Regions from separate parts of the Thiosocius teredinicola genome, predicted to be linked through region 3. Evidence: predicted binding sites of a transcription regulator. Region 3 holds the regulator's gene; each other region holds the start of a gene.
The links. Region 3 encodes FliA, which starts transcription of late flagellar genes. Its sites were predicted from a motif close to GCTAAAGTTNNNNNNNNNNCNGCCGATA; they were not measured.

Region 1 (3,278 bases), 1.5 Mb from region 3:
CGCATCACGGCCGAAGGGGTGGGGGCGTGGAATCCGGTGTTCGACGTCACGCCGGCTTCACTGGTGGATGCGATCGTCACCGAGCGCGGCGTTATCGAGAAACCTGACCGGGAAAAGATCGCGGCGCATATGGCCGGCGTGGCATAGCGCGCAAAAAAATGCCGGCCCTCAAACGGGCCGGCAGCTCAACAGCTCCACACGACTTTTGGTCAGCTTTGCATCTTGAATCGACTGACCAGCGATACCAGTCCGTCTACATTGTGCGACAGGCCGCGCGCCGCTTCTGACGACGACGAGATCTGTGCAGCGTTTTCTTCGCCCATGTGGCTGATGTTGTTCACGTTGCGGTTGATGTCTTCGGCCACGTGACTCTGTTCTTCAGCCGCGGTCGCGATCTGAATGCTCATCTCGGTAATGGTGTTCACCGAATCGGAGATCGCGGTCAGGCTGTTGGCCACGCGCGTGGCGCGCTCGACCGTGTTGTCGGCGCGATCGTGGCTGCGCTTCATGACGTCGACCGTCTGCGCAACGCTGTTCTGCAGGCTCTCGACCATCTCCTGGATCTCGGTGGTCGACTCCTGGGTGCGGTGGGCGAGCTGACGGACCTCGTCGGCGACCACGGCAAACCCGCGACCCTGTTCACCGGCGCGTGCGGCTTCGATCGCGGCGTTCAACGCCAGCAGGTTGGTCTGCTCGGCAATCCCACGGATCACTTCGAGTACGGTGCCGATGCGCTCGCTTTCGCCATGCACACGCTGCACGGTGTTCGACGCCACCTCGATGTCGCCGGCCAGGTCGTGAATCGCCTGCGAGGCGTCGCCGACGGCGGCGTTGCCTTCGCCGACCGCGCTCATGGTCTTCTCCGCGGTAGAGGCCACCTCGGAGGTACGGTTGGCCACTTCCTGAACGGTGGATGACATCTCGTTCATCGCAACTGCGATCTGCGCGGTCTCGGCCTGTTGTTGCGAGATCCGTTCGCTGCTCTGCAGCGATGCCTCGGCCAGCGAATTGGCGACCACGTCGATCTCCTTGGCCGAGCGTTTCACCTCGCTGACGAGGTCGCGAATGGTCTCGACGAATCCATTGAAGCCTTTGGAGAGGCAAGCAACCTCGTCTTTGCCCTGGTCATCCAGCGCCACATCGAGGTCGCCATCGCCCTTGGAGATCTCGTTCATCATCGCGGTGGCGGTCTGCAGCGGCTTGGCGACGTTCTTACCGATCATCCATACGCCCAGGCCGAACAACAGCATGCCGATGGTGGCGGCGGTGAAGAACGACATGTTGATTGCGCCCAGCTGGTTGGCGAAGAAGCTGCGGTCCTTGCCGACCATCAGCACACCGATCACGTTGCCGGAGAAATCGCGCACCACGTCGGCATACACGGCATAAGGCGTGTCGCCGATCTTGGCGCCGGTGCTCGCCGGTTCGCCGCGAGCAACCGTCATCAAGGTGTCGGTCGACATCGGTTCGGCGTCGCCGAAGGTGCTGGCGAAAGGATCGAGTTTGCCGTCGCGCAGCAGGTGCAGGCTCAGTTTCACGTCATGCGCTGCGGTGTAGTCATCGAAAAACGCCTGGCCGAACGACATGCCCATCTCGACGGTACCGACATGCTGGCCGTCGGCACGGATCGGCACCACGCCGCGAACGCCGAGCCCTGCGACACCGATCTCGAGCCCCTTGATCGCGCTCGACGAGTTATTTGCCTCGACAACGGTTTTGCGGAAGCTCGACAGGTCGTCACCGAACTTCTGCGGCTTGTGCACGCGCAGGAAAGAGGTTGCCGGCGGCAGGTGGAACTGGAACTGGCGCACCTTGTGGTCGGCCTTCATCTTGCCGAATCCCGGTACGAATACGTTGGCCAGGGCTTCGCGGTCCTGATTTTTCATCGCCTCCTGCACTGAGGGCATGCCGGCGATGAGGGCACTTAGCGAAATCGCCTCGTTGCCCAATGCGCCGATCTCGGCCGACACGTTCTGATAGACGGCGCGCAACTCGCGCTGCTCGGCGGTGGCGAAGCCGTCGTTGATCAATTGATAAATAATGATGAACACCGCCGCGCCGACGATGGCGCCGCCGGCCAGCACGGTGCCGACGAGTCGCGGGACGATAGGAATATTGCGAAGCATGGGTTCGGATCTCTCGAGTGTTATGCCGCGGTGTTCGGCACGAGATTCGCGATCTTTAGCTTCCCGACGCAATAATGTCGCCGAAAAGGCCGCACGATGCGGCCGGTTTATCGGCTCAGGCCGCGATGCGGCTCATTTCGGCCCGGTTGAGCGCCGCCAGTACGGCGCGCATCGAGGCGCTGACCGTATCTTTGTCGAATGCGACCCCCGAACTGCGGTGCCCGTCGATATTGAGCTGCACATAGGCCACCGCTTCGGCCGCGGTGCCCTCGCCGAGGGCGTGCTCGCTGTAGTCGACCACGCTGATTTGGTTGCCATAGGCACTTATCCAGGCGTTGACGAAGGCCTCGATGGCGCCTTCGCCACTGCCGCGAATCGTGCGCTGGACACCGTTGTGATCGACCTGGGCATCGATCGTGTCGATGCCGTTCTGACGGTCCAGCCGGTAACCGGCCAGCGCGACCGGGTGGCTGGTGGTCGCGAAGTGCTGCATGAACAGTTCATGGATGCGTTCGCCGCCGATCTCGCCGCTGACCGATTCGCTCTCGTGCTGAACCACCTGCGCCAGTTCCACCTGCATCCAGCGCGGCAGCGTCAGGCCGTAATCGCGCTCCAGCACGAAGGCCACGCCGCCTTTGCCCGACTGGCTGTTGACACGGATCACCGCCTGGTAATCGCGCCCCAGGTCTTTCGGGTCGATCGGCAGGTAGGCGACCTGCCAGTGTTCGTCGTCCGACTGGCGGCTCAGGCACTTGCGGATCGCATCCTGGTGGCTGCCGGAAAACGCGGTGTACACCAGCTCGCCGATCCACGGATGGCGCGGGTGCACCGGCAGGCCGGTCGATTGTGTGTATACCTGGATGATCTCGTCGGGCGACGACAGGTCGAGCTTCGGATCGACACCCTGGCTGTACAGGTTCATCGCCATGGTCACGATGTCCATGTTGCCGGTGCGCTCGCCGTTGCCCAGCAGGGTGCCCTCGACGCGATCGGCGCCGGCCATGATCGCCAGTTCGGCGGCAGCCACGGCGCAGCCGCGATCGTTATGCGTATGCACCGACACGATGATGCCGTCACGTCGCGCGACATGGTTGCAGAAGTACTCGACCTGGTCGGCGAACACGTTCGGTGTGCTGCTCTCGACGGTGGCCG
Region 2 (3,278 bases), 2.2 Mb from region 3:
TTCTTTGCGCACCATCAGATCCAGGATGTTGTTGAAATCCATACCGGCCTCTCTCGCTCTGGTGTACCGCGTCGCCCTTGTTACCCGGGCTTTGCGGCGCGTTTAGCGAAAAAGACCACATTACGCGCACCGCGTCCAGTGGATCGCGCGGTAAAACGCCTGCGATTCCTGGTGCGCACCCCCAGCATTTCGGCGATCGACAGACCGCCATACGGACCGAGGCGCGCCCAGAGCTTAGTGGAAGAGTTCCTTGTTGACCGCGCGCGACATCGCGTCCTGCTTTGAGATCAGACCTTTTTTCAGGATCTCCTGCAGGTTCTGGTCGAGCGTCTGCATGCCGTGCGCCTGGCCGGTCTGGATCGCCGAGTACATCTGCGCGACCTTGTCTTCACGGATCAGGTTACGGATGGCCGGGGTACCGATCATGATTTCGTGGCAGGCGACACGGCCGCCGCCGGTACGCTTGAGCAGCGTCTGCGAGATAACTGCACGCAGCGACTCCGACAGCATCGAGCGCACCATCGCCTTTTCGCCGGACGGGAACACGTCGACGATACGGTCGATGGTCTTGGCCGCCGAGCTGGTGTGCAAGGTGCCGAACACCAGGTGACCGGTTTCGGCCGCGGTCATCGCCAGACGGATGGTCTCGAGGTCACGCAATTCGCCGACCAGGATGATGTCCGGGTCTTCACGCAGTGCCGAGCGCAGGGCTTCGGCGAAACCGAGCGTGTCGCGGTGCACCTCGCGCTGGTTGATCAGGCACTTCTTGCTCTGGTGCACGAATTCGATCGGGTCTTCGATCGTCAGGATATGGCCATACTCGGTGTCGTTCTTGTAGTCCATCATCGCCGCCAGCGTGGTCGACTTACCCGAACCGGTCGGGCCGGTGACCAACACCAGGCCACGCGGGTTGTCGCAGATGGTCTTGAACACCGACGGGCAGTTGAGTTCTTCCAGGCTCTGGATCTTCGACGGGATGGTACGGAACACCGCCGCCGCGCCGCGGTCCTGGTTGAAGGCGTTGACACGAAAACGCGCAAGGCCGGGGATCTCGAACGAGAAGTCGACCTCAAAGAATTCTTCGTAATCTTTGCGCTGCTTGTCGTTCATGATGTCGTACACCAGTTCATGAACGGTCTTGTGGTCGAGCACCGGTACATTGATGCGGCGGATGTCGCCATCGACGCGAATCATCGGCGGCAGACCGGCAGACAAATGCAAGTCAGACGCATTGTGCTTGACGCTAAAGGCGAGCAGCTCAGCAATATCCATTAGTATTCCTGCAACAACGAGAAAAAAGAAATGTGTCAGACGGTTATAGTTAGCGACAGCGCTTCGTTTGAGTTAAGCAGGAATTTTCACCCTGCGGCGGCGCCGTTCGGGTCTCTTTATATAGCATCGAGGCAATGAATCAAATTCCCGACAATCTCGCGGCCGTGCAGGCGCGCATCGCCGCGGCCGTTGCCGCCAGTGATCGACCTGCCGAAAGCGTCGCCTTGCTGGCGGTCAGCAAGACCAAGCCGATCCAGGCCGTAAAGGCCGCCTACGACGCCGGGCAACGCGCTTTCGGCGAGAACTACCTGCAGGATGCATTGCCCAAAATCGCTGCCCTGCCGCTGGATGGCATCGAGTGGCACTTCATCGGTCATCTGCAAAGCAACAAGACCGCCGAGGTCGCCGCTCACTTCGCCTGGGTACATGGCCTGGACAGCCTGAAACACGCCGAACGGCTCAACAAACAGCGCCCCGACGATCTGCCGCCGCTGCAGGTGTGTCTGCAGGTCAACCTGAGCGGCGAAGCCAGCAAGGGCGGCGTCACCCCTGAAGCGCTCGAAACGCTGGCGGTACGCGTCGCCGAGCTGCCCCGCTTGCGCCTGCGCGGCCTGATGACCATGCCCGACCCGAACAGCCCACCGGACGAGCAGCGCACGGTGTTCGCGCGCCTGCGCGAGCGGCTGCTGGCGTTGCGCGACAAAGGGCTGGATCTCGACACCCTGTCGATGGGCATGAGCGGCGACATGGAAATGGCGATTGCCGAAGGCGCAACCATCGTGCGCATCGGCACCGACATCTTCGGTGCGCGCACCTGAAATCGTACCCAATTGCGACCGTCGAACTGACTGGCGCCGCCATCATCCAGTAGACTTGGCCCCCTCGATCGACGCAAGCAGAGAATCGCGCAAACACCATGAGCAAGCGAATCACCTTTATCGGCGCAGGCAACATGGCCGGCGCCCTGATCGGCGGCCTGATTGCCGATGGTGTACCGCCGCACGACATCACGGCCACCGATCCCTCGGCGGAGAAATGCCGTGCGCTGCACGAAGCCACCGGCATCCGCACCTCGCAGGACAACCGCCAGGCGATCGCCGAAGCGGCCACCGTCGTACTCGCGGTCAAGCCGCAAGTGCTCAAACAGGTAGCCGAAGAGATCGCCGACACGGTGCAGACCCACAACCCGCTGGTAATCTCGGTCGCCGCGGGCATTCGTTGCGAAAGTCTGTCGACCTGGCTCGGCGGCGATCTGGCACTGGTACGCACCATGCCGAATACACCGGCAATGGTACAGAGCGGCGCGACCGTGCTGTACGCGACCGATGGGGTCAGCGAGAAACAGCGCGAACAGGCCGAATCGCTGATGCGGGCCGTCGGGCTGACCCAGTGGGTCGACGACGAGGCGCTGATGGATGCCGTTACCGCCCTGTCGGGCAGTGGCCCTGCCTATTTCTTCCTGATCATGGAGGCGATGGAGGCCGTCGGTCGCGAGATGGGACTGCCGGACGAAACGGCGCACCTGCTGACCTTGCAAACGGCGCTCGGGGCCGCACGTATGGCCTTGGAGAGCAGCGATTCTCCGCAGGTATTGCGGCAGAAAGTGACCTCACCGGGCGGCACCACCGAGCAGGCCATCAACACGCTGGTCGACGGCGGCATCGAAGCGCTCTTCACGCGCGCGCTGAAGGCGGCACGCGACCGCTCCATCGAACTCTCGACTGATTTGGGGAACACATAATGGGCGGCGGTTACCTTGAGAACCCGGCGATCTTTCTCGTTCAGGTCATCTTCGGCCTGTACGCCACGCTGGTGGTGCTGCGTTTTCTTCTGCAGCTGATGCGGGCGGATTTTTACAACCCCCTGTCACAGTTCATCGTCAAAGCCACCAAACCGATCCTCAATCCCATGCGGCGTATCATTCCGTCCGTCGGCGGCATGGATACGGCATCGATCGTACTCGCCTGGATCGTCATTGCGGTCGAGCAACTGTTGATCCTGGCCAT
Region 3 (3,278 bases):
TGTGCAGTGCCTCTGAATTGGCCTGCGTGGCACCGAGAAACTTGCTGATCTCTGTGCTCAGATCACGGAAGTCGTCGACCGTCATCTGGCGCGAATTGAATTTGTCCCACTGTTCCGACAGGTGGTGCGCATCGTTGCGCAGGGTATCGGCCAGCGGCAGGCTGTCCTCAACCGCGCCGAGCGTGGTGTTGGCCGCCTGTTCGGTAGTCTGAATAACGTATTCCAGTCGTTCCGCCGCGTTCGGCATCTCAGTCTCGGCGATGTTCGCCAACTGGGCGTCCATCACAAAGCCATTGATCGAATCATGCAGCTCACGGGTCAGCCGGCCCACTTCCTGAAACAACATGCTGTCACGGAAACCTGCAAGCTGTGCGATAACCGAAATCGCTGCATCCTCGCTGCCGGATTCCAAGTGATCGACCAACGTTTTGGCCAGCTCCAGTTTTTCGCTTACTTGCTCGGGATTCTGTGCCATTAGGGTTTCCATAGTGCTGATCAGGCCGCGACGCGCTCAAAGATCTTGTTGATCTTTTCTTCCAGCGTGCCGGCAGTGAACGGCTTGACAACGTAACCGTTGACGCCCGCCTGGGCAGCTTCGACGATCTGTTCGCGCTTCGACTCGGCAGTAACCATCAGTACCGGCAGGGACTTGAGTTTTTCGTCGGCGCGCACGGCCTTGAGCAGGTCGATACCCTGCATACCGGGCATGTTCCAGTCGGTGATCAGAAAGTCGAAATTTCCACTCTGCAGCAGCGGTAGCGCGGTCATGCCATCGTCAGCTTCCTGTGTATTGGTGAAGCCAAGATCCCGCAGCAGGTTTTTGATAATCCGGCGCATCGTGGAGAAGTCGTCCACAACAAGGATCTTCATGTTCTTGTCCAAAGCAACCTCCGCACATCAGACAATGTGGCCCCGACGAAAAGGCCCGATTAATTGATTCATCCGGCGTATCGGCACTACGCCGAAAAACCGTAGGGATTTTTTTCTTGAAAAAGCTTATTTGAGCCCGTCTTCGGGCAGCCACTCGCCCAGACGCGAACGCAAACGCAATGCGGCCTGACTGTGTATCTGGCAGACGCGTGATTCGCTCACGCCGAGCACCTGGCCGATCTCGCGCAGGTTCAGCTCTTCGTCGTAATACAGGGCAATTACGAGGCGCTCGCGTTCCGGCAGGCTGGCGATGGCATCGCCGAGGGCTTCGCGGAAACGGCTCTTTTCCAGGCCGCGGTCGGGACCGTCTTCGAGCGAGTTACGCGTGCGTGCGGCCGTGGCGCCGCCTTCGTGCGGCACAACCTCGCCCACTTCACTCAGTTCTTCGTAGCTGAAGATGCGCGCACCCGACGCGTCCTGCAGAACCTGGTGGTATTCCTCGATCGACATGCCGAGCGATTCGGCAACCTCGACATCACGTGCGTCACGCCCTTCGGTGTTCTCGATCTCACGCATCGCATCGGCGACCATGCGCGCCTTGCGGTGTACCGAACGCGGCGTCCAGTCGGAACGGCGGATCTCGTCGAGCATCGCGCCGCGAATACGGATGCCGGCGTAGGTTTCGAAGCTCGCACCCTGGCTCGCATCGTAGTTGCGGCTGGCCTCGATCAAACCAATCATGCCCGCCTGAATGAGATCTTCGGCCTGCACCGACGGCGGCAGACGGTTCATCAGGTGGTAGGCGATGCGTTTTACCAGCGGCGCATGCCGGGTCACCAGGTCATCAAAACTTTGGTCTTTAACTGCATCATAAGTTGCAAGATTGCTCACAGCACCATCTCCCCATAGTCACTGGAATATTTGATAAGACGCTCGACGAAGAACTGCACCTGGCCATTTGCACCGCTCGGCTGCGGCCATGTTTCTATTTTTTTGGCCAGGCTGCGAAACACCTGCGCAGCCTTGCTGCGAGGGAACGCCTGTACTACCGGCTTTTGCGCCCGTACGGCTTTGCGCACACTCTCATCGAAAGGAATCGCACCCATGAAGCTCAGGGTGACGTCGAGGTACCGGTCGGTGACCCGGCACATCTTGGTATACAACTCGCGGCCTTCCTGCGCGCTGCGGATCATGTTGGCCAGGATCCGGAAACGCTGATGGCCATAGTCACGGTTCAACAACTTGATAATGGCGTACGCATCCGTGATCGACGCCGGTTCGTCACACACCACAACCACAATCTCGTGCGACGCGCGCGAGAAGCTCAACACCGTATCCGAGATGCCGGCCGCGGTATCCACGATCAGCAGCTCGGTGTCGGCCGCCAGTTCGCTGAACGCGCGAATCAGGCCGGTATGCTCGGCCGGGCTCAACTCGGCCAACGACTGCACGCCCGAGGCACCCGGAATCACCTTCATGCCGTTCGGGCCTTCGACCAGCACGTCTTCCAGGCTGCACTCGCCGCGCATCACGTGCGACAGGTCGTGCTGCGGGTGCAGACCGAGCACAACGTCGATATTCGCCAGGCCCAGATCGGCATCGAGCAGCATCACCTTCTTGCCGATCTCTGCCGCCGCAACGCCGAGATTCACGGAGACGTTGGTCTTGCCGACGCCGCCCTTGCCACCGGTAACGGCAATTGCGCGCACCGGACGTGGGTTTACCATCTGGCGCAGACCGGTAGCCTGATCAACATGGGTTTCAGGCGTTAGCATGTGAATGCACTCCTCCCAGAGCCAGAGCCGCATAGCCGGCGTCGATATCGTTCGGGTTTTCGTTCAACAGCTCGGCTGCGCGAGTCACCAGCGGATGCGCCTTGGCGGTCTGCAGGTCTTCCGGCACACGCTGGCCGTCGGTCACGAACGCCATCGGCAGGTCGGCCTGGATCAGTGCCGACATCAGGCTGCCCAGGCTGGCGGCCTCGTCGAGTTTGGTCAGCACACAGGCGTCCGGACGGAAGTCGGCGAACAGGCGCAGTGCACGTTGCACGGCCGCCGCCTCGGTGGTCGCCGAAAGGGCCAACAAAGTCGTCAAATGATGGCCGGCAGCCATCAGGGTTTCGCGCTGATCGATGATGCGCTCGTGCGCCGCCGACATGCCGGCGGTATCGATCAGGATCAGGCGACGATCGCCCAACATATTCAACGCCTCTTCCATCTCTTCAGGCGTGGTCGCGGTGCGTACCGGCACGTTGAGGATGCGCGCATAGGTCTGCAGTTGATCGCGTGCGCCGATGCGATAGCTGTCGGTGGTGATCAATGCAACGCTGCGGTGGCCGTAACGCAAGGCGAAACGTGCCGCCATCTTGGCAATCGTGGTGGTCTTGCCGACGCCGGTCGGGCCAACCA
Region 4 (3,278 bases), 440 kb from region 3:
CAGCGGGTTGGTTTCGCAGTTCTTTATGGTCGAGCAGAAATTGCTTCACCAGGTCCTGCAGCTGGCCGGCCATGATGGTGAATTCCTTGCTCGACATGTTGGCCGATTGGGCGGTGGCCGCGGCCTGGGTGGAGGTTTCGCGGATCGAGTCGACTTTGTGGTGCACGTCGACAACACCGGCGCTCTGCATGCCGGTGTGCTCGGCAATGCCCGCGTTGAGCTGGGTGATGCTGGCGACGGAATCGGTGATAGCCGCCAGCGCAGCCGTGGCGTTGGCGGTCTTCGCGGCGACCTCTTCGGCCTGTTGATCGCTGCGGCCGATAGCCGCCACCGCCGATTGGGCATTTTGCTGCAGGGTCTGGATGATCGACTCGATGTGGTCGGTCTCCGAGTGGATCTTCTTCGACAGCTTACGCACCTCGTCGGCGACCACCGCGAACCCGCGGCCGGCTTCTCCGGCCCGCGCCGCCTCGATCGCCGCGTTCAGTGCAAGCAGGTTGGTTTGCTCCGAGATGGTCCGAATGACCGAGAGCACCACGCCGATCTGGCTGCTGTCGGTCTCGAGTTGAGCGATGATGCCGGACACCGCGTCCACCTCGTTGACCAGCGACTCGATTGCGCCGGTTACCGCGCCCACCGCTTGTTGGCCAGCCTGCGCATGATCGTTGGCGGTCGCCGCGGCATCGGCGGCCGCCTGGGCGTTCTCTTTCACCTGCAGCGCCGACCCTTCCATCTGCGTGATCGACACCGCAATTTCTTCGACATCCGCCTGTTGGCGAGAGGCATAAGATTGGCTGATCTCCGTGGCCTCGCTCATGCGGGTCGACTCGCCGGCCAGCGAGCTGGACGACAAAACTACGAGGTCGACGACGCCCTTGATCTTGCTGACGAAGCGGTTGAAGTAGCGGGCCAGGTCGGCGATTTCGTCCTTGCCGATCTCGTCGAGTCTATGGGTCAGGTTGCCACTTTCAGCGACGTCGCGCAGCGCATCGACGGCGTTGGATATGCGGGAGGTCACGATGCGAATGATGCTCCACATCAAAGCCAGGCCGATAAACACTGCGGCAGGCACGCCCCACAAGGTGAGGTAGGTCTGCTGCTCGGTTTCGTCGAGCAGGGCGCGCGAGCGCGCATCGACCTTGGCGGTGATGCTGTCGGCAAGGCCGTTGATCAGGGCACCCGCGCGTTTCTGCAACGGTGTGATGTGGGTGCGGGCTTCGTAGGCGTCCTGGCGCCAGCGCGGTCCACTATGCAGCTCGGCGACTTTCTCGAAGGAGGCGGCTTGTTCGTCGATGTATCGGTCGAGCGAGCCAAGGATGCTTTCCAGTTCGAAGGGCAGGTTCGGCAGTCGGGCGATCTCTGCCTGCTTGTCTTCGATCGCCGCAAGGTAGTTGCGAACGTTGTCGGCCGCGTCTTCATTGCGATAGGCGAGAAAACCGCGGACCTCGGCGTTGATCCGCCCCCAATAGTGCAAAAGATCGTAAAGATGATCGTAAAGTGCGAAGTGCTCGGGCGTTTCACCACTCAGATCCAGGATCTCGATAACGCCGCGGATCTCGCCAATGGCTTCGGCGTTGGTCGGTGCCATGTCGCGCTGAGCAAGACCCAACGCCGGGATGCGTTGCAGCGGGGTGTTCGCCAGTTCGATCAAACGGGTTTCGACCGTTTCGATCTCGTGCCAGATGTTGCGCAGGTCGGTCAGCGTTGCGCGCTGCTTGGCATCGCCTGCCTTCTCCAACATGACGTTGAGTTCGGCGATGGTCTCTTCGATCTGGTGTTCGTTGACCTCATGGGTGGCGAGGTACTCGTCGTCTTCGCTGAGCAGAAACAGCCCCAGCGTGGCGATCTCGCTCTGCAGGAGATTGCGCAAGCGCATCACCGCTTGCAACTCCGGCAGTTCTTGATCGATCATTTTTGAAACGTCCGCACTGGTGCGCTGTTGGTTGTTGACCGCGAAAACTGCAACGACCGCGAGAACGAGCACAAAGACCAGCGTGCCGCTCCACAGTTTCGTACGCAGCGAAAGATTATCCAGCATCAAACGCTTCATTAACCGCACGTGGAAACGGAGTGTGACAATTGCTCCGAGCTATCGGCTGGGAAAGGCATGCCTTTAGTCGTTTCGCCGTTCATCAGAAGTGGATCACATAAAAAATAGTAATGTGGGACGTCGAAAATTGCTGTTGCAACAAGGGTATGGCTAATGATGTTCAGGTGCTAATCTCGGCTTAGCCGAGCAAGGCGAAATCAACGACAACAATTAAAAAAGCGTGGCCCAAGCAAGAGGAGTGGCAAATGTCTGTGGCAGCCGAACTGGCGAACATGCCGGGGGTTATCGCTGCGGGGGAGTACTCGTACCGCGGTGACAGGTTTTCCTATAAAGGTCAGATGAACGACGACATGGCGCGCATGGCGGCAATCATGTGTCGTGCGACCACAATGAGCGAGCACATGCAGGTCGGCATGCTCGAACAACACTGCCCGGAGTGCGGCAGCAGCCCGCCGCAGGGATGGATCGTAAGAGGACCGGCCTATACGGTCTGCAATATCGCCAACGTTTTCTGTTTCATCGACAACCAGGGGGCCTCGCTGAATACGATCGTCGCCCTGATGCAGAAGCGTCTTGCCGGGGCATCGCACGACTTGGTGTAAGTGGTGCGGATGAACGCAAAAGAATAAATCGAGGGGAAGTGACCAAAATGACAGATTTGAATCAACTCATGACCTTGCAAGGCGCGCAGGCGGCCTTCGTGATGAACGATCGCGGCGAGCTGCAGGAGCATGTGATCGCAGAGGGATCCGCATTGAGCGAAACCGCCCTCGATCTGCTGGCCCATATGTGCGTCGCCAACAACGCGATCGCCACGATGCAGGCGCGCGGCTGGGAGACGAGTTCGGAATCGAAAGGATTTTATCCGATCAACGGCTTCACGCTGATCGGCATGGAGTGGTCGGCCATTACCGACGGCAACCTCGGTGTCGTCGTCGACAACAAGCAGGCGGACTACGAGGCGGCTTACCAGGCTCTGGCACAGCAGGGAGGTGCCTGATGATCAAACAGCTGCTTGCCGTCGATGGAGTAACGGCGGTTTGTCAGTTTCGCGACGACGGCGCCTTTGTCGAAGGCTACGGGCTGATGACCGAGAGTGAGCTGCAGGCTCTGGCGCATTTCGCTCACGACTACAAGCGCATCGTGCAGGGTAATGCCGACCAGTTGTCGATGTTCACCCAGATCAAGGGCTGGACGCCGCCCGGCGGCTGGATCGTGCGCGGCAAAG

Region 1: B1781_RS13725 (methyl-accepting chemotaxis protein) is a predicted target of FliA. The motif match lies at 2,159-2,186, and genes of this name have one in related genera.
Region 2: B1781_RS19000 (type IV pilus twitching motility protein PilT) is a predicted target of FliA. The motif match lies at 1,323-1,350, and genes of this name have one in related genera.
Region 4: B1781_RS08885 (methyl-accepting chemotaxis protein) is a predicted target of FliA. The motif match lies at 2,091-2,118, and genes of this name have one in related genera.

What each region holds. Positions count from the first base shown of each region.
Region 1 covers NZ_CP019936.1:2,882,141-2,885,418, reverse strand. The annotation lists gene mtnA (S-methyl-5-thioribose-1-phosphate isomerase) at 1-147, shown strand, start outside; gene B1781_RS13725 (methyl-accepting chemotaxis protein) at 210-2,126, opposite strand; gene leuA (2-isopropylmalate synthase) at 2,242-3,278, opposite strand, start outside.
Region 2 covers NZ_CP019936.1:4,013,971-4,017,248, forward strand. The annotation lists gene B1781_RS18995 (PilT/PilU family type 4a pilus ATPase) at 1-42, opposite strand, end outside; gene B1781_RS19000 (type IV pilus twitching motility protein PilT) at 235-1,272, opposite strand; gene B1781_RS19005 (YggS family pyridoxal phosphate-dependent enzyme) at 1,407-2,090, shown strand; gene proC (pyrroline-5-carboxylate reductase) at 2,189-3,013, shown strand; gene B1781_RS19015 (YggT family protein) at 3,013-3,278, shown strand, end outside.
Region 3 covers NZ_CP019936.1:1,392,447-1,395,724, reverse strand. The annotation lists gene B1781_RS06840 (protein phosphatase CheZ) at 1-475, opposite strand, end outside; gene cheY (chemotaxis response regulator CheY) at 496-870, opposite strand; gene B1781_RS06830 (RNA polymerase sigma factor FliA) at 997-1,761, opposite strand; gene B1781_RS06825 (P-loop NTPase) at 1,758-2,645, opposite strand; gene flhF (flagellar biosynthesis protein FlhF) at 2,632-3,278, opposite strand, start outside.
Region 4 covers NZ_CP019936.1:1,835,813-1,839,090, forward strand. The annotation lists gene B1781_RS08885 (methyl-accepting chemotaxis protein) at 1-2,038, opposite strand, end outside; gene B1781_RS08890 (DUF2173 family protein) at 2,296-2,652, shown strand; gene B1781_RS08895 (DUF2173 family protein) at 2,700-3,050, shown strand; gene B1781_RS08900 (DUF2173 family protein) at 3,050-3,278, shown strand, end outside.